Regions from separate parts of the Methylobacterium sp. HMF5984 genome, predicted to be linked through region 1. Evidence: predicted binding sites of a transcription regulator. Region 1 holds the regulator's gene; the other holds the start of a gene.
What was found. The regulator LexA, encoded in region 1, represses DNA repair genes until DNA is damaged. The targets are predictions, from matches to a motif close to TGTTCNNNNTGTGTTCNG.

Region 1 (15,903 bases):
GGGACATCGCACGATCGACGGGACGGGCCGTCGCCACGTCGGCATCAGGCCGCTTCCCGTCGCCCGCCGTGCTCGGGCCGGCCGTGCGCGGCTGGGTCGTCGGCGGGCTCGCGATCGAGGCCGAGCAGCGGCGGCTGTTTCCCTGGCTCGCGGTCGCCTTCGGCGCCGGCATCCTCGCGTTCTTCACCGCCACCGACGGCATGCCCTCGCTCTGGGCGCCCCTCGTCGCAGCCGGCGCCTGCGCCGCGACCCTGCCGTTCCTCGGTGCCCGGCCCGCGGCGCTGGCCGTCGCCCTCGGGCTGATGGCGGCGCTCCTCGGCTTCGCGGCGAGCGCCCTGCGGGTCGCGCAGGTGGCGGCGCCGGTGCTGACCCGCACCATCATCGCGCCGCTCGAAGGCCTGATCGAATCGCTGGAGGAGCGTGAGGAGGGCGCCCGCCTGGTGGTGCGGGTCGCGAGCCTCGGCACGATGGCCGCGGCCGAGCGGCCGGTCCGGGTGCGCGTCTCGTTCAAGAAGGCGCCGCCCCTGCGGCCGGGCGACTTCATCGCCGCCACCGCCCGCCTGCTGCCGCCCCCCGAGGCGGCCCGCCCCGGCGGCTACGATTTCGCCCGCGACGCCTACTTCCGCGGGATCGGCGCGGTCGGCTCGCTCCTCGGCAAGATCGCGGTGAAGCCGCCGCCCGAGCCGGTGCCGTGGTCGCTCCGGCTCGCGGCCGCCGTGGACGACGCTCGCAACGCGCTGACCCGCAGGATCACCGACGCCAACGGCGGTCAGGCGGGCGCCGTCGCCGCCGCCCTGGTGACCGGCAAGCGCGGGTTGATCGCGCTGGCCACCAACGACACGCTGCGGGCGGCGGGGATCTACCACGTGGTCTCGATCTCAGGGCTCCACATGGTGCTGGCCGCCGGGGTCGTGTTCTGGCTCGTCCGTGCCGGCCTCGCCCTGGTGCCGTTCCTGGCGCTGGCCTGGCCGATCAAGAAGATCGCCGCGGCGCTGGCGATGGTCGGGGTCACCGCCTACTGCGTCTTCTCCGGCTGGGACATCGCGGCCGAGCGTTCCCTCGTGATGACCCTGATCATGCTCGGGGCGATCCTGGTCGATCGCCCGGCGCTCAGCATGCGCAACCTCGCTCTCGCCGCGCTCATCGCGCTCTCGCACGAGCCGGAAGGCTTGCTCGGCCCGAGCTTCCAGATGTCGTTCGGGGCGGTGGCCGGCCTCATCGCCTGCGCCCGCCTGATCGATGGAGGGATGTTCCGCCGCGACGGGGCCGGGCGGATCGGCCGGCTGATCGCGCTGTCGCTGACGACGGTGGTCGGCACACTCGGCACGACGCTCGTGGCGCAGGTCGCGACCGCGCCCTTCGCCACCTACCACTTCCAGACCGTCCAACCCTACGGGCTGATCGGCAACGCGCTCACCCTGCCGCTGGTCTCGCTCGCGGTGATGCCGGCGGCGGTGCTGGGCATCGTCGCCTACCCGTTCGCCCTCGACCAGCCGGTCTGGTGGCTGATGGGACTGGCGGTGCGCGGCATGCTGACCATCTCCGGCTGGATCCAGGGGCTCGGGCGCGCCAACGTCGTGGTCCCGGCCTTCGGCACCGCCGCGCTCGGGTGCCTCGCCGCGGGGCTGCTGCTCGCGACGCTCCCGGTCTCGCGCCTTCGCTGGCTCGCCCTGCCGCCGGCGCTGCTCGGGCTCGGCCTAGCGACGATGCCGGCCCGCTACGACATCTACGTCGACCGCCAGGGCAGCGGGGCGGCGGTGCGCCGCGCCGACGGCAGCCTCGTCGCCCTCGGGCGCCCGTCGAACTTCGTGCTGGAGCAGTGGCTGAAGGCCGACGGCGACGGCAGGCCGGGCGCGCAGGCGACGGGCGGTCCCGCCTGCGATCGGATCGGATGCACGCTTCGGTTGGCCGACGGGCGCGCGGTGGCGCTTCTGAAGGATCGCCGCGGCTTCGCGCAGGATTGCGCCAAGGCCTCGGTGCTGATCACGGCGCTCGCCGCACCGCCGGGCTGCGCCGCCGCCCTCGTCATCGATCGCGCCTACCTCGCCAGCCACGGCGCCGTGGCGATCCGCGTCGAGCCGAATGGCTTCATTCTGGCCGACACGCATGAGCCGGGACGGACGCTGCCGTGGCGCCCCGCGATGGTCCGTCCCCCGCCCCAGGGAACGGATGACGAGGCAGCGGGCGGATCGTCGCCCGCGGCCGAGCCCAAGCCGAAGGACGTCCCGTTCCAGGGCATGGCCGCCCCGCCCCCCCGGGCGGAGGAGGCCGACCCGGCACCCGACGATCCGACCGCGGACGGCCCGAACCCGGAGATGCCGGGCGATACCCTTCAGTAACGGCGCACGAGGCTGACCAGGCGGCCCTGGATCTGCACCCGATCCGGCCCGAGCACGCGGGTCTCGTAGGCCGGGTTCGCCGCTTCGAGCGCGATCGACGAGCCGCGACGGCGCAGCCGCTTCAGCGTCGCCTCCTCGTCGTCGATCAGCGCCACGATGATGTCGCCGGTGTTGGCGGTGTCCTGCTTGCGGATGACCACGAGGTCGCCGTCGAGGATGCCCGCCTCGACCATCGAGTCGCCGCGGACCTCCAGGGCGTAGTGCTCGCCGCCGGCCAGGAAGTCCGGCGACATGGTGATCGCGTGGCTCTGGTTCTGGATCGCCGAGATCGGCGTGCCGGCCGCGATCCGGCCCATCACCGGGATCGACACCGCGCGACCGCTGTCGTCGACCATCTGCGTCGTGGAAGGCCGCGGCGGCACGGCCTTCGAGCGGCCGCCCTCGACCACGCTCGGGGTGAACCGGCGCGGCGCGGCGGGAGCTGCCGGCACCGGGGCGGGCGCGCTGGAGCGGCCGGCGCCGTCGGGCATGCGCAGCACCTCGATCGCCCGAGCCCGATTCGGAAGCCGGCGCAGGAAGCCGCGCTCCTCCAGGGCGGTGATCAGCCGGTGGATGCCGGATTTCGACTTGAGATCGAGGGCGTCCTTCATCTCGTCGAACGACGGCGGAACACCGTCCTCGCGCATCCGCTCGTCGATGAATCGCAGGAGATCCAGCTGTTTACGGGTCAGCATCGGCGCGGCTCGCAGGAATGCGCGGCCACACGAAGGTGGAGCCGCAGAAACAAAACACGAACACGTTAAACGTTCGTCAAGTGTTCCGCAAGGGTTCTCATCGGCCGATCCGACCGGTGCGTTGAATTTCGTCGCGCGCCGAGCCCCTTTTCGATCGCTGCGCTGCGGGGCTCAGCCCTCGAGGCTGCGGCGCACGGCGCGGGCGGTGACCGCCGAGACGCGCACGTTCGATTCCCGCGTCACGCCGGCGATGTGCGGGGTCAGGATGAGGTTCGGCACGTCGATCAGCGCCGCGCCGCCCGCGGCGTCCACGGGCTCCTGGGCGAACACGTCGAGCGCCGCCCCGCCGAGGTGCCCGGACCGAAGCGCCGCGGCGACCGCGGCCTCGTCCACGACGCCCCCGCGGGCGGCGTTGATCAGGATCGCGCCCGGCCGCATCCGGGCGATCGCCGCCGGCCCGATCATGTCGCGCGTCGCCTCGGTCAGCGGCACGTGCAGCGAGAGCACGTCGCTCGTTGCGACCAGCGCGTCGAGGGTCAGGCTCGCCACCGCGCCGTGCGCCGGGCGCCATGCGGCGTCGTCGGACGCGAGGTGCGGGTCGAAGGCGGCGACGCTCATGTCGAGGGCCGCCGCACGGCGGGCGGTCTCGCGGGCGATCGCGCCGAAGCCGACGAGGCCGAGGCGCTTGCCGGCGATCTCGCGTCCCATCAGCGCGTTGCGCGGCCACGCGCCCGCGGCGACCTGCGCGCTCGCGCCGTAGGCGCCGCGCAGCAGCAGCAACGCGGTGCCGATCACGTACTCGGCCACCGCGCCGTCGTTGGCGCCGGTCGCGGGATGGACGGCGATCCCGCGGGCGGCGCAGGCGGCCAGATCGATGTTGTCGAGCCCGACGCCGAGGCGGCCCACCACCCTGAGGTCGGGTGCCGCCGCGAGCAGGCCCGCGCGCACCTGCGTGCGGTTGCGGACGATCAGCCCGGACGCGCCCGCGAGCGCCGCGCGCAGGGCGTCCGGCCGGTCGACCAGGGTCGGATCGTAGAGCGTCTCGAACCCGGCGAGCTCCGCCGCGATCGCGGCCTCGTCCATGAACTCGCTGATGACGACCTTGCGCATGGGGCGGCGATCCTTCTCCGCGGCCGGGCCGGTGCCGGCGGGCTGCCCGCTCTGCCGCGGCGTCCGGGCGACGTCGCGGCTGGGGGCATCGTCATCACGCAGCCGAGCGCGTCGGTAAAGGCGGCCGCGCCGCCTATCCGAGTGGGTGCGCCGATCGCAGCGCGATTAACCGCTTCGCAATGCCGCCCGGCGTAAGGTCCCGGGCATGAGGTGCGACCAGCGACAGCGCCTCCCGACATTGCGTGACCGACGCCGACGGCGGAGCCGGCGATTCGGAGACACCGGAGCAGTTTGACCATGGCCCTCGATCTCAGCATGCCGATCCTGGTCGTCGACGACTACCAGACGATGGTTCGCATCATCCGCAACCTGCTCAAGCAGCTCGGCTTCGAGGAGGTCGACGACGCCTCCGACGGCACGGCCGCGCTGGCGCGCCTCAAGGGCCGCAAGTACGGCCTCGTGATCTCCGACTGGAACATGGAGCCGATGACCGGCTACGAGCTGCTTCGCCACGTCCGCGCCGACGAGGGCCTGCGCACCACGCCGTTCATCATGGTCACCGCCGAGTCGAAGACCGAGAACGTCATCGCCGCCAAGAAGGCCGGCGTGAACAACTACATCGTCAAGCCGTTCAACGCCGCGACCCTGAAGAGCAAGATCGAGGCGGTCTGCGGCGCCTGACCGACCTTTCGGGGCCGACACGCGGAGGAATGCTGACGATGGGTTTGCAAAGACCGCTCGGCGCGACGATCAACCCGGCGACCATGGTGTCCGAGTTGATCGAGATCGCGGACTACATCGCCCACGTGCGCGACGAGATCGCGGCCCTGCGCGCCAACGAGCTGACGCACGACCGCATCCCGATGGCGCACGAGGAGCTCGGCAACGTCCTCGCCGCGACCGCCGGCGCCACCAACACCATTATGGAGGCGGCCGAGTCGATGCTGGCGCTCCCGGACGGGCCGGAATACCGCGCCGCGGTCGAGAGCGGCATCGGCACGATCTTCGAGGCCTGCGCCTTCCAGGACATCACCGGCCAGCGCATCGGCAAGGTGGTCGCCGCCCTGCAGCAGTTCGAGCTGCGGCTCGCGCGCTTCGCCAGCGCGGTGCGGGCGCGGGACGCCGCCGGACAGGACCCGGCCGAGGCCGAGCGCAACGAGCGCGCCCAGCGCCTGCTCCTCAACGGCCCGCAGCCGAACGGCCCGGCGACGGCGCAGGACGACATCGACGCCCTGTTCGCCTGAACCTCGACGGGAAGGGGCCGGCTCCGCTACAGCGTTGCGCCTGACGTCGGGGCATCGGGGGACAGCATGGCGGCACGGCTCTGGTCCGACCTGACCGCGCGCGAGGTCTCCGGGCGCGGCATGGGCCGCACGGTCGCGGTGCTGCCGGTGGCCGCGATCGAGCAGCACGGCCCGCACCTGCCGCTCTGCACCGACGTGGCGATCATGGAGGGCTACCTCGCGCGCGCCCGCGCCCTGGTGCCGGCCGATCTCGACGTGCTGGTGCTGCCGGTGCAGTCGGTCGGCAAGTCCGACGAGCACGACGCCTTTCCCGGCACCCTCTCGCTCACCACCGCGACCGCGCTCGCCGCCTGGACCGAGATCGGCGCGGGCGTGCACCGGGCCGGCTGCAACCGGCTGGTGATCGTCACCTCGCACGGCGGCAACAGCGCGCTGATCGACCTCGTGGCCGGCGATCTGCGCGCCCGCTTCGGCATGGTCGCGGTGACGACCGCCTGGGCGCGGTTCGGCTATCCGGAGGGATGCTTTCCCGACGACGAGATCGTCCACGGCATCCATGCCGGCGGGATCGAGACGGCGCTGATGCTGGCGCTTCGGCCCGACCTGGTTCGGCGCGAGGCGATCGCCGACTTTCCCTCGCGCACCCGTGCGATGGCCGGCGCCTTCACGCACTTGCGCGCCGGGCGTCCCGCCGCCTTCGCCTGGAAGGCCGGCGACCTCCATCCGTCGGGCGCGATCGGCGATGCCCGGCTCGGCACCGCCGAGGCGGGCGAGGCCGCCCTCGACCACGGCGCGCGGGCGTTCGTGGCGCTCCTGCACGACGTGGCGCGCTTCGACCTTTCGGGCGGGTAGCCTCGACGTCGCATCGATTCGGGAGCGGGGCCGGGCTTCGCCCCGGCTCCCTGTCAGGCGCCGGCCGGCTGCGGCTGCCGCGCGCTCGCCCCGGACGCCTCGCGGAGTGCCGCGACGGTCTGCTGCCCGGCATCCTCCGCGGCCACCGTCGCGAGGTGCTCGCTGGTCGGGCGGGGCAGGCGCACCAGGACGATGGTGCCGACGGTCTCCTCCGAGCGGATGCGCAGGGAGCCGCCGTGCAGCTCGGCCATGGAGCGGGCGATGGCGAGGCCGAGGCCGGAGCCCTTGTGGCTGCGGGTGAGGTTGGTCTCGACCTGCGAGAACGGCGCGCCGAGCCTGGCGAGCGCCGCCTTCGGGATGCCGATTCCGGTATCCTCGATGAACAGGTGAGCGTGGTCGCCGGCTGGGCGGGCGCGCACCGCGATCCGGCCGTTGGCGGGCGTGAACTTCACGGCGTTCTGCAGCAGGTTGACCAGGATCTGCTGCAGGGCGCGCTCGTCGGCGAGCAGCGCGAGGCCGGGATACAGGTCGACGGCGACGTGGAAGTTCTTCTGCCGGGCCGGCTCGGACACGAGCTTGAGCGCGTTGGAGACCGCCGCCGCGACGGCGATCTCGCGGCGCGCGAGCCGGACGCGGTGCGACTCGATCCGCGACATGTGGAGGATGTCGTCGATCATCGAGAGCAGGTAGTCGCCGCTGGCGCGGATGTCGGCGCAATACTCGCCGTAGCGCGCCGAGCCGAGGGGGCCGTAGAGCTCGCTCGCCATCAGCTCCGCGAAGCCGATGATCGCGTTGAGCGGCGTGCGCAGCTCGTGGCTCATGTTGGCCAGGAACTCGGATTTCGCCTGGTTGGCCAATTCCGCCACCGCCTTCTGGTCGAGGTAGCGCTCGGCGAGGTCGGCGAGCTGCTGCGTCTGCAGCTCCAGCGTGCGGCGCGACCGCTTGAGATCCTTGACCGTCTCGATCAGCTCGCGTTCCGAGGCGACGAGCTGCTCCTGGTGCCGCTTCAGGTTGGTGATGTCGGTGCCGACCGAGACGTAGCCGCCGTCCTTGGTCCGCCGCTCGCTGATCTGCAGCCAGCGGCCGTCGGTGAGCTCCGCCTCGAAGGTGCGGGCGGTCGCGCTCGCGGTGTCGGTCTCGGGCATCTCGCGCCGGATCTGCGGAAGCACGCCGCGGCCCATCACCTCGTCGTAGCGGCGGCCGACCTGCGCGTCCTCGGGGCTCAGCGCATGCAGGTGGCGGAACTTCGAATTGCACAGGACGAGGCGGTTGCTCGTGTCCCAGATCACGAACGCCTCGGAGATCGCCTCGACGGCGTCGCGCAGGCGCATGTCGTTGGTGGCGCTGGCCTCGGCGAGGTGCTGCTGCTCGGTGACGTCGACGGCGATGCCGACGAGGTGGCGGCCGCCGTCGGTCACGTCCGGCACCACCTCGGCGCGGGTGCGCAGCCAGATGTAGGCGCCGTTCGCGCCGCGCATGCGGAACGCGTGGTCCACCGCGGTCTGGCTCGCGGCGAGCCCGCGGGCGAGGCTGTAGAGGTCGCCGTCGTCCGGGTGGACCAGGGCGTTGACGTCGCCGAACGACAGGAACTCGCGCTCGCGGCGGTAGCCGAGCAGCGCGTACATCGAATCCGACCAGTAGATCTGCCCGCGCGGGATGTCCCAGTCCCACAGGCCGCAGGCGCCGCGGCCGAGGGCGGTGTCGAGGCGCTGGCGGATCTGCTCGCAGACCTTGTCGATCGCCTTCGCCCGGCGGCTCTGGAGCCCGTAGGCGAGGCCGACCCCGACGATGACGAGGGCGGCCGCCGCGACGAGGATGGCCTGGTGCCGGGCGCGGCCCGTCCAGGTCGCGGTCAGCGCCTCGACCGACTGCATCACCGCGATCCGGTCCTGGCCGTCGGGCAGGCGCCGCATCGCCGCGAACACCGTGTCGCCGCCGGCCAGCGCCAGGCGCATCACGCCGGCGCGCTCGCCCAGCGTCGAGAGCGCTTCCGCCTCGCCGAGCACGGTCTGGAGCGTCTCGGCGCCCGCGGGCAGCGGCGGGCGGGCCGCGACGATGCGCTCGCCGCGCGCCACGATCAGCACCCGGCGCCCTGCCGGGAGCGCGCCGGCGGGGAACAGGTCGGCGAGGCTCGCCTGGGCCGCCTCGTCGCTGCCGACGCGGCCGGCCAGCGCCCCCGCCGAGAGGCGGGTGAAGGTCTCGAGGTCGGCGCTCGCGGCGGCGAGCAGCTCGTCGCGCTGGTTCTGGAGGTGGAGCGCGGTCAGCCCCGCCAGGCAGGCGAGGAAGGTCGCCAGCAGGGCCGGCACCGCGTAGCGCAGCCACGCCTCGGCCTGGACGAAACGCGCGGCCGGAGCCCGCGTCGGCCAGTGGATGCCGAGAATCGTATCCGCACGCGCGGAGAAGGAAGCGGAATCCGCCTCCGGCATGGTCGACCTCGTGACATGAAAGCGTCCGGGCCGTGCTGCGCCGGCCTCGAATCTGAATTCAGTTCATCACTTTCCCGGGTGATTTGTCCACGGCTTTTTTCCAGCCGAGCTTGACTCCCGGCCGCATCTAGCGACTCGGATTCGGCGGAGAATCGTCAATGTTAAGCGATGGTTAACCGGCTTCGAGGGTGCGGGCGGCGATGTCGGCCACGTCCCGCGAAAGCGCGGGGATCGCCTTGATCCGGTTGAGGATTTCGGCGGCCTTTTCCCGCCGCGAAATTTCCCATCGGCGCCACGGGGAAAAGGCGGTAAGGAGGCGCGCGGCGAGCTGCGGATTGATCCGGTCGAGCGCTTCGATGCGCTCGGCCACCAGGGCGAACCCGCTTCCGTCGGCCCGCGCGAACTGGGTCGGGTTTCCGAGCGCGAAGCTGGCGATCAGCGCCCGCACCCGATTCGGGTTGGTCATGGCGAAGGCCGGGTGCTCGGCGAGCCCGGCGATCCGCGCCCGCGTGCCGTCCTCGGGGATCATCGCCTGGATCGCGAACCACTTGTCGAGGACGAGCGGCTCGTCGGCATAGGTGCTGCCGAAGGCGGCGAGCGCCGCCTCGCGGGCGTCCCCCGGGATCGCCGCGATCACTCCGAGGGCGGCGAGGCGGTCGGTCATGTTGCGGGCCTCGCGCAGCTGGGCGAGGGCGCCCTCGGTCCCCGCCGCGGGATCGGCCGCCGCGATCAGGTCGAGGCAGGCGTTGGCGAGAGACCGGCGGCCGGCCGAGGCCGCATCCGGGCTGTAGGCGGTCTCGTGCGACGGCCGCAGCGCCGACATCAGCCCGTCGAGGCGCGGGCGCAGCCGCGTTCCGAGGACCGCCCGAAGGGCGGTGCGGGCGGCGTGGATCGCATCCGGGTCGATGTCGGCGGCGATCTCGCTGGCGGCCTCGCCCTCGCCGGGAAGCGCCAGGACCAGGGTGGCGAAGGCCGGGTCGGCCAGGGCCTCGCCGTCGAGGAAGGCCCCGAGCGCGTCGGCGAAGGCCTCGGCCGCCCCCGGCGCCGCCGGTCCGAGGATCAGGCGCATCGCGATGCCCTGCGCCGCCTGCCAGCGGTTGAACGGGTCGGTGTCGTGGCGGAGCAGGGTGAGGCGCTCGGCGTCGGTCAGGTCGAGGTCGAGCCGCACCGGGGCCGAGAAGCCGCGCAGCAGCGAGGGGACGGGCGGCTCGGCGACGTTCTCGAACGCCACCGTCGCGGTCTCGGCGTCGAGGACGAAGACGCCGCCGGCGACCGCGGCCGACGTCGTCCCGGCGAGCGGGCCGGCCGTGCCGACGAGGCCGAGCGCCACCGGAATCACCAGCGGCGGGCCGGCCGCCTCCAGGCTCTGGCGGAAACCGAGCGTGCAGCGCCGGGACGCCGCGTCGTAGGCGCGGGTCACGGCGAGCGTCGGCGTGCCGGGGCGCTCGTACCAGCGCGCGAAGGCCGTGAGGTCGCGTCCCGTCACCGCGGCGAAGGCCGCCAGGAAGTCCTCGACGGTGGCCGCCGTGCCGTCGTTGTCGGCGAAGTACCGGTCCATGCCGGCCCGGAAGGCGTCGGCCCCGATCAGCGTGCGCAGCATCCGCACGATCTCGGCGCCCTTGTCGTAGACGGTCGCCGTGTAGAAGTTGTTGATCTCGGCATAGGCCCCCGGCCGGACCGGGTGCCGGAGCGGGCCGGCATCCTCTGGGAACTGCCGCGCGCGCAGATTGCGGACCTCGCCGATGCGGTGGACGGCGCGCGAGCGCATGTCCGCGCAGAATTCCTGGTCGCGGAAGACCGTCAGGCCCTCCTTCAGGCAGAGCTGGAACCAATCGCGGCAGGTGACGCGGTTGCCCGACCAGTTGTGGAAGTACTCGTGCGCGATGATGCGCTCGATCGCGGCGTAGTCGCCGTCGGTCGCGGTCTCGGGCGAGGCCAGGACGTACTTGTCGTTGAACAGGTTGAGGCCCTTGTTCTCCATCGCGCCCATGTTGAAGTCCGACACGGCGACGACGTTGAACACGTCGAGGTCGTAGGCGCGCCCGAAGGTCGCCTCGTCCCAGGCCATCGAGCGGATCACCGCGTCGAGGGCGTAGGCGGCGCGCGGCGCCTTGCCGGGCTCGACGTAGACCGCGACCGCGACGGCCCGGCCCTCCATCGTGGTGAAGTCCTGCGCGACCCGGTCGAGGGCGCCCCCGACGAGGGCGAACAGGTAGGCGGGCTTCGGGTGCGGGTCGTGCCACACGGAAAAGTGCCGTCCGGTGCCGGGCACGTCGCCGGCCTCCACCGGGTTGCCGTTGCCGAGCAGCACCGGGGCCTCCGCGCGCTCGGCCTCGATCCGGGTGGTGTAGACCGCCATCACGTCGGGCCGGTCGAGGAAGTAGGTGATCCGGCGGAAGCCGTCGGCCTCGCACTGGGTGCAGTAGACGCCGTTCGAGCGGTAGAGCCCCATCAGCTTGGTGTTGGCGGTCGGGTCCACCCGCGTCGCGATCGTCAGCTCGAACGGCCCTTGCGGCGGCGCGTGCAGCGTCAGCCCGGCCGGACTCGCCGCGTAGGCGTCGGCGGCGAGCGGCACGCCGTCCAGCTCCAGCCCCTCCAGGACGAGGTCGTCGCCGTCGAGCACCAGGGGGACGCCGGTGCGGCCGGCCGGGTTCGGGCGCAGCGCGAGCCTCGCCGTGATCCGCGTGTCGTGCGGCGCCAGCCGCACGTCGAGGTCGACGCGGTCGATCAGGAAGTCGCTCGGTCGGTAGTCCTGAAGCCGGATCTGGACGGGCGTATCGGTTCGCATGCGGGGCCTCGCTCGGCTGGCCGGAAGTCGGGACCGTTCTGGTCCCGCCGCCGCCGCGGTGCAACGGCGATGCCCGCCGGCCGATCGACAAACGGGAAGGCCCGATGCCGCGGCGACGGCATCGGGCCTTCGTTCGTGCCGGCGATCCTGCCGAACGCCGCTACCGCGGCAGGCGGTGCAGGGCCTTGAGGAACACGTCCACGTCCGCACGGGTGTTGTAGAAGGCGAGCGAGGCGCGGATCGACTGGTCGACGCCGAAGCGGCGCAGGGCCGGCAGGGCGCAATGGTGCCCGGAGCGCACGGCGACGCCGTGGCGGTCGAGGTGGTGGGCCACCGCCTCGTTCGTCTGTCCCTCGATCACGAAGGACATCACGCTCGCCTTCTCGCGGGCGGTGCCGATCAGGCGCAGGCCCCTGATGTCGGCGAGGCCGGCCTGCGCATAGTCCAGCAGGTCGTGCTCGTAGGCCGCGATCGCCGGCAGGCCGACGCTCTCGAGATAGTCGAGCGCCGCGCCGAGGCCCACGGCGCCGGCGATGTCCGGCGTGCCCGCCTCGAACTTTTCCGGCGCGCCCTTGAAGACGGTCTTCGTGAAGGTGACGTCCTCGATCATGTGGCCGCCGCCCTGCCACGGCGGCATCGCCGCGAGGAGGTGCGTCTTGCCGTAGAGCGCGCCGATGCCGGTCGGCCCGAAGACCTTGTGGCCCGAGAACACCACGAAGTCGGCGTCGAGCGACTGCACGTCGATCGGGATGTGCGGGGTCGACTGGGCCGCATCGACCAGCACCGGCACGCCGTAGGCGTGGGCGAGGGCGATGATCTCGCGGACCGGGTTCACCGTGCCGAGCGCGTTGGCGACATGGGTCACCGAGACGATCTTGGTCCGGCCCGACAGCAGGGCGGCGTACTGCTCGAAAATGATCTCGCCGCGATCGTTGACCGGGATCACCCGCAGGGTCGCGCCGGTGGCCTGGCTGAGCAGCTGCCAGGGCACGATGTTGGCGTGGTGCTCGATCGTCGAGACGATGATCTCGTCGCCCGGGCCGATATTGGCCCGGCCGTACGAGTTCGCGACGAGGTTGATCGCCTCCGTCGTGCCGCGCAGGAAGACGATGTCGTCCTTCGAGGGCGCGTTGAGGAAGCGGCGCACCTTCTCGCGGCCGCCCTCGAACAGGTCGGTGGAGCGCGCGGCCAGCGTGTGCGCGGCCCGGTGGATGTTCGAGTTGTGGCGGGCGTAGAACTCGGAGGTCGCGTCGATGACCGATTGCGGCTTGTGCGTGGTCGCCGCGTTGTCGAGCCAGACCAGGGGGTGCCCGTTCACGCTCTGGTGCAAGGCCGGGAAGTCCTTGCGGATGTGCTCGACGTCGAAGGGCGCGCCCGCCGGGCTCGACCGGGTCGAGGTCGCGCGCGGGGCCGGCCCGTCGTGGCGCGCGGGCTCGACGCGGGGCGTGGCGTGCGGCCTCGACGCGCGCGAGCCCCCGGTCAGGAAGTAGTAGTCGCCCGACGAGAACGGCTCGTCGGGGCCGGGCTCGACCGTGCGCACGGGATCGCCCGAGAGCCGGCCGGTGCGCCGGAAGTTCTCCTGGGCGACGTCGACCCCGCGCTTCGACGGGTCCGCCGGAACGAGGGACGGCGCGATCGCGTGGGCGAAGGCGTTGGCCCGCGGATGATCCTTCGCGACGGTCCGGTGCAGGTCGCCGCCGCCGGGGAGGAAGGCGGCGACGTCGGCCACGCTCGGCACGAAGAATTCCGGCAGGCCGTGCCGCGTGGACGGAACGCCGCGCTGCGCCGCGCGCGGGTCGGCGAGTGGGTGGACCGAGGGGATCGTCGTGACGTCGAGGAGGCCGGCGCTCGTCGGCGCGGGCGTCCCGCCGAACGGGTTGGCGGCCGACGGCCCGGTCAGGCCGGGAAGCCCGACGCTCGGGCCGCCGACGTTGCGCGCGCCGAAGGCGGCGTCGGGCTGGACGCCCGACGAGGTGCCCGACGGCATCGAGGGGGTGCCGATCGCGGCACCCGGGAGCGACGGCTGCCCGGGGCCCTGGGGAAGGGTCTCCAGGCCTTGGGGACGCTGCGGCGACGCAGGCACGGCGGGGGCGAGCGGGGCGGAGGTCGCGTTGCACTGACCGTAGATCTCGCGGGCGAGGCGCCCGACGAGATCGGCATGGGCGAGGGAGCCGGCGGCATCGCCCGTCGCGCCCGTGGGGATGCCGATGGCGGAGATGCCCAAGACGGCGGCCTCAGGCGTAGTCATGGTAGTTGCCGAGCAGCACGTTATCGAGGCGGGCGATCGCGTCCTCGACCAGCACCGCGGCCGAGAAGTAGCGGGTGACGAGGTGCGAGGCGATCGAGTGGTCGTTGGTGCCCATGTAGCGCACCGACAGGCCCGGCTCGATCTCGCCGGTGACGCCCGACTTCTGCAGGCCGACGACGCCCTGCTCGCCCTCGCCGACGCGCAAGAGCAGGATCGAGGTGGTCTGGGCGCCGGTCGCCGGGTCGGTGTCGATCGGCAGCTTGTCGCTCGGCACCAGCGGCACGCCGCGCCAGGTCAGGAAGGGCGCGCCGAACAGGTGCACCACGACCGGCGGCACGCCGCGGCGGGTGGCCTCGCGGCCGAAGGCGGCGATGGCGCGGGGATGCGCCACGAAGAAGGCGGGCTTCTTCCAGACCAGGGTCAGAAGCTCGTCGAGATCGTCGGGCGTCGGCGGGCCGGAGCGCGTCGGGATGCGCTGGCGGCCGCCGACCTCGTTGAGCAGGCCGAACTCGGAGTTGTTGAGCAGCTCCCACTCCTCGCGCTCCTTCACGGCATCCACCGTCAGGCGGATCTGCTCGCGGAGCTGATCGATCTCGTTCGAGTAGAGATCGGTGACGCGGGTGTGGGTGTTGAGGATCGTCTGGATCGTCGAGAGGTGATACTCGCGCGGATCGATCTCGTAGTCGACGAAGGTCGTCGGCAGGCGCGGGGCGCCGGTGTGGACGGCCAGCAGCTCGATGCCCTGCTCGCCGTGGCTGTTGATGTGCCCCTTCAGGCGGTCGCGCTCCTCGACGTACTGCGCGATGCGGTTCTTGACCGCGTCGTCGTCGAGGGCCGCGCGGTCGAGGGTGAGCAGGGTCACCGCCGAGAGCGCCTTGACGGCGGGCGCGGGCTGGCTGCCGCCGACCAGGGTCTCGTCGCCGAAGAAGTCGCCGCGGGTGGCGAGACCCGAGCGCAGCCGGTTCTTGTAGGGGCCCGACAGCGATAGCTCGACGGTGCCGTCGGCGACGATCGTCAGGCTGCGGTCGCCCGCGCCGCCCTCCGAGATCGTCTCGCCGGCATTGTGCCGGCTCTCGGTGAACCGGTCCGCCAGCGCGGCCAGCTCGGCATCGCCGAGGCGGCTGAACGGCGGCACGGCGCGCAGCGAGGCGGGGCTGATCGCGCGGCCCTTGCCGTCCGAGGCGAGGTCGATGCGGCCGGGCTTGGCCAGCACCACGGCGCGACGGTTCACGCGGTAGACGCCGCCGTCGACGTCGACGAAGGGCAGCAGCCGCAGGAGCCAGCGCGGGGTGTTGGCGAGGTTCTGGACCGACGTGACGGTCGCGGTCGATAGATTGCGTGCTGCCGATGCGCCCACGCTCTGCCCTTGTCCGCTCATCGTTCGTCGTCCCCGCTTGATTGTCGTTCGAGCCCGGGCACGTTGCTGTGCCGGCATGATGTATCGGCCGCAGCCATCCCGCATGAAGGGATGGCGCGTTCGGATGAAGCATCGAATGCTTGACGTCCACCCACGACGACCTGCGTCGCGTCTTGGAACGTTCGTGGTCTAGCCTCGGCCGCGATGCGCGGTCAATAGAACGATTTTCTCAAGTTGCGATGTCTTGCAGAAATGCCGGCTATCGAATGCTGGTATGATGAATTACGGTGCCGTGCAGTCATGTTTCTGGAGAATGTACTTCTCCAAAAGCCTCGTCCGGCGCGATGAAGGGCAAGCTCGTCCCACCGTCCGCTCGACCGTTCCGACGCCCGCGCGGGACGAGCGACCGTTCCCGTCGCCGAGACGAGCGAGACGGCGCAGCCGCCGGCGCCTCCGATCGTGGCCGCGAGCCGGCCGCCTTCGCATCGGCCCGTGTCAGATCCCGTCCCCGAAGAACTGGTCCATGCTCTGGGCCGGCTCCTCGCTGCGCGGCAGCTTCGACACCACGCGCGCCGGCACCCCGGCGACCGTGGTGTGGGCCGGCACGTCGTGCAGCACGACCGCGGCCGCCGCGACGCGGGCGCCCTCGCCGACGCAAATGTTGCCGAGCACCTTGGCGCCGACGCTGAGCAGCACCCCGCGCTCGATCTTGGGGTGGCGGTCGCCACTCTCCTTGCCGTTGCCGCCGAGCGTCACGGATTGCAGGATCGAGACGTCGTCGGCGATCACCGTGGTCTCGCCGATC
Region 2 (15,903 bases), 3.3 Mb from region 1:
CGAGGCGACCGCCTACCGCGTCGGCGACCTCGAGCTCGACCGGCTCTCCCACCGGGTGACGCGGGCGGGCCAGGACGTCGCCCTACAGCCGCGCGAGTTCCGGCTGCTGGAGTACCTGATGCGCCATGCCGGCCAGGTCGTGACCCGGACCATGCTCCTGGAGCACGTCTGGGACTATCACTTCGACCCGCAGACCAACGTCATCGACGTGCACGTCTCGCGCCTCAGGGCCAAGCTCGACAAGGGTTTCGGCACGCCGATGATCCACACGATCCGCGGCGCCGGCTACATCCTGCGCGCCGACGAGGCGCGGCCGCCATCATGATGCCCGCGAGGACGGATCGAGCCCGCGCGATCGCCGGCATCCTCGTCCCGTGACGCCGCACGTCCCGACGCCGGACAGCGCCTTCGTCCGCATCCAGAAGCTGTTCCGGACGACGGCGTTCAAGCTGTCGATCGCGTACCTCGTCGTGTTCGCGGCCTGCGCCGGGGTGGCGCTCGGCACCATCGCCTGGAGCGCCCGTCGCGTCCTCGACGACCAGATCGTCTCGACGATCGACGCCGAGATCAACGGGCTCGCCGAGCAGTACAACGGCGGCGGCCTGCGCCGGCTGATCTCCGCAGTCGAGCGAAGGGCGGCCGAGCCCGGCGCCTCGCTCTACCTCGTGACCACGGCCAACGGCGACCACGTGGTCGGCAACGTCGGCGACCTGCCCGCGAGCGTGCTGGCGACGCCGGGACAGGCGGAGACCGTCTACGGCCGCAGCCGCGAGACGCAAGGGCGCGAGACCCATCGCGCGATCGTGCGCATCTTCACTTTGCCCGGCGGCTTCCGGCTGCTCGTCGGCCGCGACGTCGAGGAGCGCGACCGCCTGCGCGGGGTGATCGCAAGCACCTTCGGCACCTCGCTCGCGGTCGTGGTGCTGCTCGGCGTCATCGGCGGCTGGGTGGTCGCCGGCCGGGTCCTCAAGCGGGTCGACGCGATGACCGAGACCGCCGGCACCATCATGGCGGGCGATCTCGGCCGCCGCCTGCCAGTCGCGGGCAACGGCGACGAGCTCGATCGCCTCGCCCAGAACCTGAACCTGATGCTGGAGCGGATCGGCGAGCTGATGCGCGGCCTGCGCGAGGTCTCCGACAACATCGCCCACGACTTGAAGACGCCGCTGACGCGCCTGCGCAACCGCGCCGACGAGGCGCTTCGCGGCGAGCGCTCGCCGGACGCCCTGCGCGCGGCGCTGGACGGGGTGATCGAGGACAGCGACGGCCTGATCCGGGTGTTCAACGCGCTCCTGATGATCGCGCGGCTCGAGGCGGGCAACGCCCGCGAGATGATGGCACCGTTCGATCTCGGACCGTCCGTGCGGGCGATCGGCGAGCTCTACGAGGCGCTGGCCGAGGAGCGCGGCCAGCGCCTCGACGTGTCGGCGCCGGACGGCTTGCTCGTCGACGGCAACCGCGAGCTGGCGGGGCAGGCGCTCGCCAACCTCCTGGACAACGCGATCAAGTACGGCGCCGAGGCGCGCGGCGGGTCGCCGGGCGGGATCGTGATGGCGGCGTCGCGGATCGGCGCGGAGATCGTCGTCACGGTGGCCGATCGCGGCCCGGGCATCCCGGAAGCCGAGCGCGGGCGCGTCCTCGACCGCTTCGTGCGCCTGGAGGACGCCCGATCGGCACCGGGCTTCGGCCTGGGCCTGAGCCTCGTCGCCGCCGTCGTGCGCCTGCACCAGGGGCGCCTGACGCTGGAGGACAACGCGCCCGGCCTGCGCGTGGCGATCGCCCTGCCGGCGGCGGGCGCCGCGAACCGGCAGAGCCAGGACGCTCCGTCGGAGGGCGGGGCCTGATCGCGACGGCGACCTTCGCCGGCCGGGACAGGGCGGCCTGCGCGACGAAGCGCGGACCAACCGGCCCACGATCGTCACCCGCCGGTGCGTCGGCCGACGACCGGCATGGTGGCGGGCTGCGCGCCCTCAGCTCTCGGCGGTCGCTTCGTCGGTCTCCGAAGCCGCCTCGTCCTCGGACGCGTCCTCGTTCTCGAGTTCCGCATCGGCCTCCGCATCCGCGTCGGCGGACGTCGCCTTGGCAATGCTGATGAAGTCGCCCCGGCGGATCGCCTCGCCGCCCGAGGCCATGGTGCTGAGGTAGGCGTTCAGCGTGGCCGGCGCGACGTCGGGCAGGCGCTGCGCGATCTGGGCGGTGGACAGGCCCTGCGGGCCGGCGCTTTCCAGGAGGGCGCGGAGCCGGCCCTTCGCCGAGTTCGCCCGGGGACCGCGCGGGCCGCGCGTCGAGGTCTGGCCGGGCGTCGCGACGCGCTCGGCGCTCCTTCGGGCCGAGCCGTCGCCGAGCGACACGGCGGCATCGAGCGGCGTGTTGTCGACGATCGACCGCAGCGCCCCCTCGGCCATCTGCAGCTTTGCCAGCTCGGTCCCGATCCGCTCGTACTCGGCCTGAAGGAGATCACGGCGCTGGCTGATTTCCGCAAGTGCCTTCGTGATGGTGTGATCTTCTGCCATGGCCGCCTCTACTCTCGAATGGGGGCCATAACTCATAGGCGCCAAGACGGGTCAAGACCGGCAAGGGCATTGCCATCTGTACGTCAGGAAAACCGCCCTGCGGATGCCGACGCCCTGGCCTGAGGCCGCGGACCGGGTAAGACACGATCGCCGGGCCGCTGCGACGAGCCCGGCGCTGGAACGCATGCGATGACCGAAGACCCAGCCGCCGGCCCCCACGCCTCGATCGACGCGATCGCCGCGCGCTTCGAGCGCTGCGCCGCCACCATCGGGGTCGTCGGACTCGGCTATGTCGGCCTGCCGCTCTGCCTCGCGGCGACGGAGGCCGGCTTCGCGGTCGTCGGCTTCGACATCGACGCCGACAAGCCGGCGATGCTGATGCGCGGCGAGACCTATCTCGAGCACATCCCGGCGCCAGCGGTGGCGGCGATGGCGGGAAGCGGCCGCTTTCGCGCCACGACCGATTTCGACGGCCTGGCGCAGGTCGACGCGATCCTGATCTGCGTTCCGACGCCGCTCACCCGGCAGCGCGAGCCCGACCTGTCGTTCGTGCGCACGACCACGCAGGAGATCGCGAAGCGCCTGCGGCCGGGGCAGCTGGTCGTGCTCGAATCCACCACCTGGCCGGGAACGACCGATCAGGTCGTGCGGCCGCTGCTCGAGGCGCTCACCGGCTATCGCAGCGGATCGGACTTTTTCCTCGCCTTCTCGCCCGAGCGCGAGGATCCCGGCAACCGCGCCTTCAGCACCGCGACGATCCCGAAGATCGTCGGCGGCGACGGCCCCGCGGCGGCGCGGCTCGCCGAGGCGCTCTATGCCCCGTTCGTCGCCCGCACGGTGATGATGTCGTCCACCGCGACGGCGGAGGCGACGAAGCTCACTGAGAACATCTTCCGCGCCGTCAACATCGCCCTGGTCAACGAGCTGAAGGTGATCTTCGACGCGATGGGGATCGACGTCTGGGAGGTCATCGAGGCGGCCAAGACCAAGCCGTTCGGCTTCACCCCGTTCTATCCGGGCCCCGGCCTCGGCGGGCACTGCATCCCGATCGATCCGTTCTACCTGACGTGGAAGGCGCGCGAGTTCGGGATCGCGACGAAGTTCATCGAGCTCGCCGGCGAGATCAACCAGCAGATGCCGGGCTTCGTGCTCGACAAGCTGATCCGCGCGCTCGACACCCACGCCGGACGCGGCCTGTCGGGCAGCCGGATCCTGATCGTCGGCCTGGCCTACAAGAAGAACATCTCCGACATCCGCGAGAGCCCGGCGCTCAGGCTCTGGTCGATGCTGGAGGCGCGCGGCGCGCGGGTCGCCTACCACGACCCGTTCGTGCCCGCGGTTCCCGCGACGCGGGAATATAGGACGCTTCAGGGGGCGAGATCGGTCGCGCTGACGGACGGGACGCCGGCGTCGTTCGACGCCGTGCTGATCGTGACCGACCACGACGCGGTCGATTACCCCGCGATCTGCGGGAGCGCCCGGATCGTCGTCGATTGCCGCAACGCGCTTCGCAGCCGCGGGCTGACCGCGAAGATCGTGATCTCGGCGTGATGGCGGCGCGGTCTTCCCTCCCTCCTTTGCGGGAAAGGAAACGCACCCGACCTTCCGGTTCGATCCGACATCCTAAGACAAATACGCCTTCAGGTTCCGGCGGATGCGGTCGAGCGGGACCTCGGCCGGGTCCGGCAGGGTGAACGTGGCGCCGGTGATCGTCTCGTAGGCGTTGATGTAGACGGCCGCCGTCTCCAGCACGATTTCGGCCGGGATTTCCGGGATCGGGTCGTTGTAGGGGTCGCAGCGCGCCACCACCCAGTTGCGGACGAAATCCTTGTCGAAGCTCTCCGGGGCCGCGCCGGCGGCGAAGCGCTCGGGATAGGTCTTCGCGAACCAGTAGCGGCTGCTGTCGGGGGTATGGATCTCGTCGGCGAGCACGATGCGGCCGTCGGCGTCGGTGCCGAACTCGTACTTGGTGTCGGCGAGGATCAGCCCGCGCCGCGCCGCGAGGTCCTGGCCGCGGGCGAACAGCGCGAGCGCCGTCTCCGATACGGTCCGCCACTGCGCCGGCGTAAGCAGGCCCTGGCCCAGGATCGCGTCGGCGGTCAGCGGCGCGTCATGGGCGCCGTCGGCGGCCTTGGTGGTCGGGGTGATGATCGCCTGCGGCAGCCGCGCGTTCGGGCGCATCCCGTCCGGCAGGGTATGGCCGTACATCGTGCGCGCGCCGGCCTTGTACTGCGTTAGGATCGAGGTCGCAGTGCTGCCGGCGAGGTAGCCCCGCACCACGATCTCCACCGGCAGGATGTCGAGGCGTTGCCCGACGAGCACGTTCGGGTCGGGATAGGCGAGGACGTGGTTCGGGCAGAGGTCGGCGGTCGCCTCGAACCAGTAGCGGGCGGTCTGCGTCAGCACCCGGCCCTTGAAGGGGATCGCGGCGAGCGCCCGATCGAAGGCGCTGATCCGGTCGCTGCTGATCAGGATGCGGCGCCCGTCCGGCAGGTCGTAGTTGTCGCGCACCTTGCCGCGATAATGGTTCGGCCATTCCGGCAGCGTCGCGTCCTCGAGGACTTGGTGGGCGTGCGGGGCGAGGGATGCCGTGTCCAAACCGGGTTGCTCCATCAGGCTGCGCGGATGACCGGACGCGGTGTGAACCAGCGCACGCGGCGTGACCAGCCCCCGCCTCCGATGCGGGGCGCGAGCCTTGCAGGACGGCGCCGCTCATGAAACCGCTCCGACCTGCGCGCGGTCCGCAGGCCCGGCTCGATCCGACGAACGTGAAGCGAGGGATTCTCGACGTGTCCCACACCCATCGACCGCCGCGCATCTTCGAGACCGTCGAGGGAGGGCGCCTCGCCGAGACGCGGACCGACCCCGCCTGGCGCCTGTGGGGGCCGTATCTCAGCGATCGGCAATGGGGCACGGTGCGGGAGGATTACAGCGCCGACGGCGCGGCCTGGGACTACCTGCCCCACGACCATGCCCGCTCGCGCGCCTATCGCTGGGGCGAGGACGGCATCGGCGGCTTCGCCGACAAGGACCTGAGTTGGTGCCTGTCGCTCGCCCTGTGGAACGGCCGCGACCCGATCCTCAAGGAACGCCTGTTCGGCCTGACCAATGCCGAGGGCAATCACGGCGAAGACGTCAAGGAGCTGTACTACTACCTCGACGGCGTCCCGACCCACGCCTACATGCGGATGCTGTACAAGTACCCGCACGACGCGTTTCCGTATTCTCGCCTGACCGAGGAGAACGCGCGCCGCGGCCTCGACGACCGCGAGTTCGAGCTGATCGATACCGGCCTGTTCGACGCGGGCCGCTACTGCGACGTCACCATCGAGTACGCCAAGGCGGGGCCCGACGACGTGCTGATGCGGGTGACCGCGATCAACCGCGGCCCGGATGAAGCGACGCTGGCGCTGCTGCCGCAACTGTTCTCGCGCAACACGTGGTCGTGGGCGAACGGCCCGCGCCCCGACCTGCGGCTCGCCGCCGACGGCACCGTGCTCGCCGTCCACCATGCCATGCCGGCGATGCGGCTCCATGCCGACGGGGCACCGGAATGGCTGTTCTGCGAGAACGAGACCAACGCCCACCGCCTGTTCGGCGCGCCGCAATCCGGCTACCCGAAGGACGGAATCGGCCGTCGCGTGGTCGACGGGGAGATGGACGCGGTCAATCCTGACCGGTCCGGCACCAAATGCGCCGGCGTGCACCGGCTGACCATCGCGCCGGGCGGCGAGCAAAGCGTGCGCCTGCGCTTCCGCATCGCGGAGGCGTCCGGCGACGCCTTCGCCGACTTCGACGCGGTGTTTTCCGCCCGCATCGCCGAGGCCGACGCATTCTACGCCGCGTTGCAGGCCGACATCGCGGATGCCGACCGCCGGGCGGTCCAGCGCCAGGCCCTGGCCGGGATGCTGTGGTCGAAGCAGCTCTACCATTACGACGTGCGCGAGTGGCTCGACGGCGACCCGGCCCAGCCGGCCCCGCCCGAGGCGCGCAAGGCCGGCCGCAACGCCGATTGGCGCCACGTGCGGGCGCACGACATCATCTCGATGCCGGATGCCTGGGAATACCCGTGGTTCGCCTCATGGGACCTCGCGCTCCAGAGCCTCGTCTTCGCGACGATCGACCCCGATTTCGCCAAGGGGCAGATCCTGCTGCTGCTCGACGACGCCTACGGCCACCCCAATGCCGAGGTGCCGGCCTACGAGTGGAACTTCTCCGATGCCAATCCGCCGCTGCACGCCTTCGCCGCGTGGCGGGTGTTCTCCCTCGACCAGGCGCTGACCGGGCGGCCGGACCACGACTTCCTGCTCCGGGTGTTCAACAAGCTGACGATGAACTTCACCTGGTGGGTGAACCGCAAGGACGCATCCGGGCGCAACCTGTTCCAGGGCGGCTTCCTCGGGCTCGACAACATCGGCCTGTTCGACCGCTCGAAGCCGATCGCGGGCGGGGCGCTGACGCAGTCGGACGCGACCGCCTGGATGGCGATGAACGCGCTCGAGCTGATGCGGATTGCGGTGGAGCTTGCGCTGCGCGATCCCGCCTACGAGGACATGGCGGAAAAGTTCTTCGAGCATTTCCTGCTGATCGCCGATGCCGCCGCGCGCAGGGGCGGCCTCTGGGACGAGGCCGACCAGTTCTTCTACGACGTGATCGAGACGCCGGGCGGCGAGCGCATCCCGATCCGCGCCCGCACCCTCGTCGGGTTGATCCCGATCTGCGCGGTCGCCGTGCTGCGCAAGACCGACCTCGTGAAGCTGCCCGGGCTGCAGAAGCGGCTGCGCTTCTTCCTGGAGAACCGGCCCGACCTCGCATCCCTGGTCTCGCGCTGGCAGGAGCCGGGAGAAGGCGGCACGGCCCTGCTGTCGCTGCTGCGCGGCCATCGCCTCAAGGCGCTGCTGCGGCGGATGCTCGACGAAGGCGAGTTCCTGTCGCCGCACGGTATCCGCGGCGTCTCCAAGGTCTACGAGCGCACGCCGTTCCACTTCGTCTGGGACGGGGCCGACCTGACCCTGCCCTACGAGCCAGCCGAGTCGCGGACGCGGCTGTTCGGCGGGAACTCGAACTGGCGCGGGCCGATCTGGCTGCCGATCAACTACCTGCTGATCGACGGCCTGCGCCGGTTCCACCGCTATTATGGGCCCGACTTCCGGGTCGAGGCCCCGACCGGCTCAGGGACCTTCCTGTCGCTTCAGGAGATCGCCGACGAGCTGGCGAACCGCATGATCGCGCTCTCGACCCGCGGGCCGGACGGGACGCGCCCGTCCCAGGCGACGAGCCGGCTGGAGCAGGAGGACCCGCATTTCCGCGACCACGTGCTCTGCTACGAGTACTACCACGGCGACACGGGCCGGGGCCTCGGCGCCTCGCATCAAACCGGCTGGTCGGGCCTGGTCGCGCTGCTGATCCAGCAATGCGCGCTCGGTCCGATCCACGCGCTGTCGCCCTCGGGCGCCTCGTGACTACTGGGTGAGCCGCAGCGTGCCGATGCTGGCCGCGATCTGGTTGAAGGCCGAGATGAGGCTGTTCGAATCGTTGGCGACGAACGATTGGGACGCCGTCGTCGCGCAGTTGCTCAGGAGGTTCAGGCCGGCACTGTCGATCGGGTCCGAGGGCACGCTGAAGCCGATCGTGTAGATCGAGATGCCGGCGCTCTTGGCGTTGCTGCAGGCCAGGGCCGTCAGCGCGTCGAGGGCGGCGCGTGCGTTGCTCGCGTTCGTGACGTTCTGGTTGCCGGGCGGGAGCCGCGGATTCGGCGTCGAACCGTCGACGTTCTGGAAGTAGCCGGCGGCGAAATACATCGACTGATTGAACGGCGAGTAGCCGTTCGTCGCCCAGCTGTTGGCGCCGTCGGTCATCAGGATGATGATCTTGTTGACCGTGCTCGACGCGTAGGGCGCACCGTCGGCGAAGACGCTGCTCGGCGACAGCGTCCGCCAGCCCCACATCAGGCCCTCGTGGATGTTGGTCGATCCGAGCGGCGCCATCGCGTTGATCAGCGACTTCAGCGTCGCCGTGCTGCTGGTCAGCCGTTGGAGCGGGCGGGTGGTGCAGCCGAAATTCGGGCCGTTCGGGATGCCGGTATAGCTGTTCGACGCGGTCGGCGATGCGTCGCGGGCGTTGACGTACTTGCAGGCGCGGCCCTCGGCGGCGGCGAAGGTGGTGCTCGACTGCGACTGGCTCGCACAGCTGTTGGCGTTGGTGTAGTCGTCGATGTAGCTGTTGAAGCTGAACGCAGAATTGTTGTTGTAGCCGGCGAAGGTCGTGCTGCCATCGCCCGGCTCGTCGGGCGCGAACATCGGCACGTAGTACGAGCTTGGGTTCGAGCTCGTCGGCGCGCCGTCCTGGACGTTGAGCGGATAGGGCAACGTTTCCAGGCACCCGGCCCAGCCCCAGCCCGAGTAGGCGCTCTGCAGCGCCGTGAAGAGGCCGAAGCGGTTGGTGAAGCCGGCGGAGGCCGGTGCGATCACGTTGGTCCAGTGATAGGCCGACTTGCCGTTCTGGTCGATCCAGGTGGCATAGCGGTAGGCGGCCGGATCGACCGCGACCGCGGCGGCGAACGGCACGATCGAGATCTTGGTGCCGGTGGCGAAGGCGGCGTTGGTGTACACGTAGTCAACGAAGTTCGTCGCCGCCGTCTGCACCGCCTGGAGCTTGCTCTGGCCGCCGCTCGATTCCGCCATCGAGCCGGTGTTGTCGAGCACCAGGGCAATTTCGAAGGTCTTGGGCACCGGGGTGGCGCAGCGCGCCGACCCGCCCGGCCGCGGGGCCGTCACGCCCGTGATGCGGCTGTAGAAGACCGGCGAGACCATGTGCGTGGTCAGGGTGATCTGGCGCGGGTTCGCCGTCACCGCCAGCGGGTCGACCGTGAGGCCGGTCGCGCCCATGTAGCCCGTCATCATCGCGACGGCCTGGGTCTGGAGAGCCGGGTTCGTCGTCGCCATCGGCGTCTGGCACAGAGCGAGGGCGGTGGCGTCGGTCGCGGCCTGGAGCTTGGTCTCCATGTAGGTGGCGAAGCCGTAATCGATCGCGGCGCCGGTGAAGCCGAGGAGCGGCAGCGCGAGCAGCCCGAACAGCAGGACGACGTTGCCGTCGCGCTGCCGCGCGAAGCGGCCGAGATGTCGGCACATCGAGATCCTTCGAGGTGTCGAGCGGGCCGGGGTCACGGGCATGCTGCGCCTCCCGGCATCCAGACTTCGGTGTAGGTGGATTTGGCGGGCTGCCCGCCGCGCGCCGGCCAGGGCATGCTGGATTTGAGCGTGATCGTGCTCGTGGCGCCGTTGACGAGCTTGACCAGCGCCGAGCCGAGCATCGGCGTGTAGGGCATGCTCACCTCGGTGAGGACGTAGCGGACCCCGTTGGTGCGGAATCCGGTCGGCACGGTGAGGTCGGAGGCGGCGCCCGTGGCGCGGGGCGACGCGTTGGCGTTGGCGGTGCTGGAACAGACCCGCGGGATCAGGTTGAGGTTCGTGAGGTCGACCGCCATCGCGCTCACCACGATCTTCACGCCGCTGGCGTCGAACGGCTTCAGCACCAGGGTCGAGGTGGCGAGGATGTCGCGCATCAGCGACGCGTCGATCGGGTTCTGGGCGTCGCCCTGCGCAGTCAGGTCGGACACCGTCCGGGCGAGCTGCGTGACCTTCCGCCAGTTGTCGACCGCGTGGGCGTACTCCGAAAGGCCCACGAAGATCGCGAGCAGCACGGGCAGGATCAACGCGAACTCGATCGCGGAGACGCCGCCGGACGCGCGTGCGAACCGAGCGAAGGCCCGCTCGGACGCGCCTGAGCTATGAAGAGGGGAACACCGCACCATCCCGGCCCTCAGCATCCGGTCGAGGCGGTGGTCTGGTACGGCTCGGTGCGGAACACGGCCGTGGACTGCAGCAGATGCGTCCCGTCGGCGAAGCTCATCTGGGCGAGGTCGAGCAGGCTGAAGAACACCGGCACCTTCACGGCCGCGGTGACGACGACGATCGATCCCGGCTTCGCGCAGGCGTAGCTCGTCCCGAAGCCGTTGTTCCAGGTCCTCGTGGTGGCGTTCATCGGCGTCGCGCTCGACCCGGCCGCGAACGAGCTCGCCAGCGACACGTCGATCTTCACGCTCGAGCAGTCGAACAGCGTGAAGGCCCGGTTGGCGCCCGTTCCGCACATCGCGTCGTTGAGCTTCTGCAGCAGGACCGCCGCGCTGGTCGTCCCGCTGTTGGCGATCTGGAACTGGCCGGTGAACAGGCCGCGCACCGCGTTCTGGACGGTGCGGTCGAAGTTCTGGCCGGCCCAGATCACGAACGCGATCTGGATGATCGCGCCGACCAGCGCCAGGAAGGGCAACGAAACGAGGGCGAACTCGACCGCGGCGGCCCCCTCGGCGGCGGCGGCGAACGTGCGGATCGGTGACGGACGAAATGCGCGGACGAGGCGGCGAGGCATGACACCTGAGGCGGATGAGATACGTTATTTAGACGCTATCCACCCGAAGATCTAAACCAAAGTTGAATCGCCCTACCAACCCTAGATGACATCCTGCGGCGTCATCGCGACATGAGCACAACCCTCGGTCGCACGGAACGCCCCCTCATCTAGGACAATAAGGCGATCGTCCGGGATAAAGACTTGCGGAGAGCCGCGCATCATGTCGGCCGGGAAAAAATGACTTTCCGCCGTTCGCGATCTGCTCGATCCGTGAGCGACGATGCTTTGGAACCCGGAACGAAAAAGGCCCCGGATGCGTGATCCGGAGCCTTCACAATATCAGGAGCAAGGTGCCGACGGCGCCCGGCGGGCGGGTGCTGCCTAGAACGGGATGTCGTCGTCGAGGTCGTAGTTGCCGCGCGAACCGCCGCCACCGCCCGCGGGCGCCGGGGGCTGACGCCGCTCGCTGCCGCCCTGGGAACGGCCGCCGCCATACTCGCCGCCGCCGCCGCCGCGGCTGACCTGGCCGCCGCCCTCGTCGTCGGCCGCCATCTCGCCACCGCCGCCGCGCCCGTCGAGAATCGTCATCTCGCCGCGGAAGCGCTGGAGCACCACCTCGGTGGTGTACTTCTCGACGCCGGAATTGTCGGTCCACTTCCGGGTCTGGAGCTGGCCCTCGATGTAGACCTTCGAGCCCTTGCGCAGGTACTGCTCGGCCACGCGGGCGAGGTTCTCATTGTAGATCACGACCGAGTGCCACTCGGTCTTCTCCTTGCGCTCGCCCGACGCCTTGTCCTTCCACGACTCGGAGGTCGCGAGGCGCAGGTTGACCACCGGATCGCCGGAGCCGAGGCGGCGCGTCTCGGGATCGCGCCCGAGATTGCCCACCAGAATGACCTTGTTGACGCTGCCCGCCATCGCTCTCTCCTTCGCCGTCGGATCTCACAGGGCTCGGTCCGGCCGAACCCGCGGGTGCTCTTCATGAGCCTCGGGACGAGCCCGGGCAACCGGCGCATCGGCGCTTGTCCCCATCACCCACACGCGGCGCCGGCCTCCTGTGTTCTATCTTTGTTCCGATTATGCGGCAAGCCGGAGCCGCATCGCGTGACGCCGGCTGCGGGGTCCCGCTCAGGCGACGTGGACGATGAGCTTGCCGAAGTTGCGGCCCTTCAGAAGGCCGATGAAGGCCTCGGGCGCGTTCTCCAGGCCCTCGACCACGTCCTCGCGGTACTTCACCGATCCATCCGCGATCCAGCCGCCGACCTCCCGCTCGAAGGCGTCGATCTGGCTCGCGAAATCCCAGACGATGAAGCCCTGGATCCGCAGGCGCTTGGTCAGCACCGCGCGCATCAGCAGCGGCGACCGGTCGGGGCCGGGCGGCAGCTCGGTGGCGTTGTAGCCGGCGATCAGGCCGCAGACCGGCATGCGCGCGAAGTCGTTGAGCAGCGGCAGCACCGCCTCGAAGACCGCGCCGCCGACGTTCTCGAAGTAGACGTCGATGCCCTTCGGGCAGGCGGCGGCCAGCGCGCCGGGCAGGTCGTCGGAGCGATGGTCGACCGCGGCGTCGAAGCCGAGCTCGCGCGTGAGGTAGGCGCACTTCTCGGGGCCGCCCGCGATGCCGACGGCGCGCGCACCCTTGAGCTTGGCGATCTGCCCGACGAGCGACCCCACCGGCCCGGCGGCGGCGGCCACCACCACGGTCTCGCCGGGCTTCGGCTCGCCGATGTTGAGGAGCCCGGTATAGGCGGTCATGCCGGGCATGCCGAGGACACCGAGCGCCGTCGTCGGCGGTGCGACCGCGGGATCGACCTTTCGCAGGCCCTTGCAGTCGGACACCGAGAACTCCTGCCATCCGCCGAAGGCCTGGACCAGGGTGCCGACGGGGAAGTCCGGGTGCTCGGAGCGCATCACCTCGCTCACCGTCCCGCCGGTCATCGGCTCGCCGATGCCGACCGGCTGCGCGTAGGATTTCGCCGCGCTCATCCGGCCGCGCATGTAGGGGTCGAGCGAGAGCCAGCGTGTGCGCAGCAGGATCTCGCCGGCGCGCGGCGTCGGGACGACGGCCTCCTCGAGGCGGAAGTTCTGCAAGGTCGGCTCGCCGTGCGGACGCGCGGCGAGGACGATGCGGCGGTTCTTGGCGGCCATGCCGGGTCTCCGTGAGGGTCGAGGATCGATCGGCCTATCATGTCGCAGCGGCGAGGCCCGATGTCACCGTCGCGCGCGTTCCGCGTTGCCCGATCGAACCGATCCCCAAAACACGAGAGCAACCGCATGCGCGTCGGATCCGGACTCGCCCTCGCCATCGCGTCGATCACCCTCGCCGGCCAGGCCGCCGCAGCGCAGGACCCGCTGGCGCGCTATCGCCAGGCGTCGCGCGTGCTCGTCCTGTCCGCCCCGGATGCCGACGATCGCCGGCTCGCCGAGCAGCGCGCCGCCGTCGAGGCGGCGCGTGCCGGGTTCGGCGAGCGGGATCTCGTGGTGGTCGAGGCGGTGGGTGATGGGGAAAGCGCCGCGGCGATCCGGCGGCAGCTGCGCCTTCCGGCCGACGCGTTCCGCGCGGTGCTCGTCGGCAAGGACGGCGGCGCCAAGATCACGGCGGCGGAGCCGATCCCGGCACTGCGGCTGTTCTCGACGATCGACGCGATGCCGATGCGCCGGGACGAGATGCGCCGCCAGCGCTGAGCCGAAACAAAAAAGGGCCGCCCGCGGGCAGCCCTCTTTCTCGTTTCCGTCGTCGATCCGCTCAGTAGCAGCGCTCGACCAGCACGCGGCGATAGCCGTACGGCGTCCAGCGGACCCGGGGAACGGTCACGCACTCGCCGCCGTAACCGTAACCGTAGCCACCGTAGGCGGCCGGGGCGTAGCCATAGCCGTATCCGTAACCCGGGTAGCCGTAGCCGCCGTATCCCCCGTAGAGGCCGCCGGCGGCGAGGCCGAGGCCGACACCGAGACCCAGGCCGCCGAGGCCGTACCCGTAGCCGCGGCCGTAACCGTAGCCCCGATATCCGCCGAAGCCGCCGCGATAGCCGCCGAAACCGCCCCGGAAGCCGGCGCCACGGAACCCGCCGAAGCCACCGCCACGAAACCCGCCGAAGCCGCCGCCGTGAAACCCACCGCCATGGAAGCCACCGCCGAAGCCGCGCGCCTCGGCCGACGCCGGCAGGTAAGCGAGCGCTCCGACCATCAACGTCGAAGCAAGAAGAAGACGCTTCATCAAACCATCTCCAGAAGAGTCGTGACCGTAACCCCCATCATCCGAGAAACGCGCAGGCGCCGATTTCGGTTCAGGCTGCGACATTCGAAACCGCCTCCTTGCTGCGGCCATCGCGGCTGCTTGAAAAGCGTCGCATTCTGAGGTGAGGAGACGCGCCGCAGGCGTGCGAATGGCTCGGCTGGTTCGAGGCCTCACGATGATGTTACGTCCGACCCTGGCGGCGGCTCTCGCCTTCCTGGCCGTCTCGAGCGGCGGCGCGCGCGCGGAAACGGCCGTCCCAGAGGCCTGCCGGCCCGTCCAGGCGCAGGGCGACAGCTTCACCGTGTGCACCGTCGATCTCCGCCGCCAGCGCGTGCGGCTGTTCTGGCTCGGCGCCGACGGGCAGCCCTATTCGTCGCTCTCGGCGCTCGCCGAGAAGCAGGGCCCGCGCCTGAGCTTCGCGATGAACGCCGGCATGTACGACAAGGGCCAGGCCCCGGTCGGCCTCTACGTCGAGGACGGCCGCGAGATGAAGGGCGTCTCGACCGCCAACGGGCCGGGCAACTTCCACCTCAAACCGAACGGCGTGTTCTACGTGAAGGGCGAGCGCGCCGGCGTGCTCGACACCGGGCACTACCTCAAGGCACGCCTGAGGCCCGACTTCGCGACGCAGTCCGGCCCGATGCTGGTAATCGACGGGCAGATCCACCCCAAGATCTCTGCCGACGGGCCGAGCCAGAAGATCCGCAACGGCGTCGGCGTCCGCGACGACGGGCGGGTGGCGGTGTTCGCGATCTCGGAGCATCCCGTCACCTTCGGCGCCTTCGCGCGCCTGTTCCGGGACGACCTCGGCTGCCGCAACGCGCTGTTCCTCGACGGCAGCGTGTCGAGCCTCTACGCGCCGGCGCTCAAGCGCAGCGACATCAGCCGCCCGCTCGGGCCGATGGTCGGGGCGGTCGCACGATAGGGACGGCCCGCCTCAGCGGCGGGTCGCATCCATGCGCAGGCCGTGCTCGGGCCGCAAGGTCACCCGGTGCAGCGGCGTCATCGGCGGATGATCGGCCGGCATCCGGAACCGCACGGCGCGGACGATGTGGGCCAGCACGATCACCGCCTCCTGCAGCGAGAAGCTCTGACCGATGCAGACGCGCGGGCCCGCCCCGAACGGCAGGTAGGCGAAGCGCGGGATCGCGTCGCGGTTCGCACCGAGGAACCGTTCCGGCACGAAGGCGTCCGGATCGTCCCATAGGGTGCGGTGCCGGTGCAGCACGTAGGGCGCGACCAGCACCATCGACCCGCGCGGCACCTTGATGCGGCCGAGGCGATCGTCGCGGATCGCCTGGCGGCTGAGGTACGGCACCGGCGGGAACAGGCGCATCGCCTCCTCCATCACCGCCTTGGCGAAGGGCAGCGCCTCGATCGCGACGTCGCCGTCGCCCGCCGCGTCGACCTCGGCCTCGAGGCGCTCGCGGGCGGCGTCGTCCTTCGCCAAGCAGTACAGCGCCCAGGTCAGGGCATTCGCCGTGGTCTCGTGCCCGGCGGCGATGAAGGTGACGATGTTGGCCTGAACCTCGAGGTCGGTGAGGCCCTTGCCGGTCTCGGGGTCCTGCGCCGCCAGCAACAGCGTCATCAGGTCCTGCGGCGCTCCGCCGGCCGCCAACAGCGCCTTGCGGCGGGCGATCAGCTCCTCGACCACCTCGGCGAAGTAGCGCCCCGCCGGCCGCGCCCGCAGGCGTCCGAGCCGGGGCACGAAATCGGGCACGCCGAACACGTCGAGCGGGTCGATCG

Region 2: a site for LexA is predicted at 11,981-11,998, ahead of ssb (single-stranded DNA-binding protein). Genes of this name have one in related genera too.

What each region holds. Positions count from the first base shown of each region.
Region 1 covers NZ_JBJFLN010000001.1:4,595,258-4,611,160, reverse strand. Annotated here, with positions in the region: gene ACFZ8E_RS22280 (ComEC/Rec2 family competence protein) at 1-2,339, shown strand, start outside; gene lexA (transcriptional repressor LexA) at 2,333-3,073, opposite strand; gene ACFZ8E_RS22270 (NAD(P)-dependent oxidoreductase) at 3,245-4,183, opposite strand; gene ACFZ8E_RS22265 (response regulator) at 4,481-4,864, shown strand; gene ACFZ8E_RS22260 (protein phosphatase CheZ) at 4,903-5,427, shown strand; gene ACFZ8E_RS22255 (creatininase family protein) at 5,494-6,279, shown strand; gene ACFZ8E_RS22250 (PAS domain-containing sensor histidine kinase) at 6,333-8,705, opposite strand; gene pepN (aminopeptidase N) at 8,878-11,493, opposite strand; gene ACFZ8E_RS22240 (family 2A encapsulin nanocompartment cargo protein cysteine desulfurase) at 11,654-13,741, opposite strand; gene ACFZ8E_RS22235 (family 2B encapsulin nanocompartment shell protein) at 13,728-15,119, opposite strand; gene cysE (serine O-acetyltransferase) at 15,594-15,903, opposite strand, start outside.
Region 2 covers NZ_JBJFLN010000001.1:1,292,318-1,308,220, reverse strand. Annotated here, with positions in the region: gene ACFZ8E_RS06175 (winged helix-turn-helix domain-containing protein) at 1-325, shown strand, start outside; gene ACFZ8E_RS06170 (ATP-binding protein) at 375-1,844, shown strand; gene ACFZ8E_RS06165 (hypothetical protein) at 1,971-2,513, opposite strand; gene ACFZ8E_RS06160 (nucleotide sugar dehydrogenase) at 2,703-4,064, shown strand; gene ACFZ8E_RS06155 (phosphoribosylaminoimidazolesuccinocarboxamide synthase) at 4,137-5,111, opposite strand; gene ACFZ8E_RS06150 (MGH1-like glycoside hydrolase domain-containing protein) at 5,282-7,975, shown strand; gene ACFZ8E_RS06145 (pilus assembly protein TadG-related protein) at 7,976-9,685, opposite strand; gene ACFZ8E_RS06140 (TadE/TadG family type IV pilus assembly protein) at 9,676-10,326, opposite strand; gene ACFZ8E_RS06135 (TadE/TadG family type IV pilus assembly protein) at 10,335-10,940, opposite strand; gene ssb (single-stranded DNA-binding protein) at 11,304-11,840, opposite strand; gene ACFZ8E_RS06125 (NADP-dependent oxidoreductase) at 12,051-13,067, opposite strand; gene ACFZ8E_RS06120 (DUF4174 domain-containing protein) at 13,194-13,604, shown strand; gene ACFZ8E_RS06115 (hypothetical protein) at 13,666-14,136, opposite strand; gene ACFZ8E_RS06110 (phosphodiester glycosidase family protein) at 14,333-15,082, shown strand; gene ACFZ8E_RS06105 (cytochrome P450) at 15,095-15,903, opposite strand, start outside.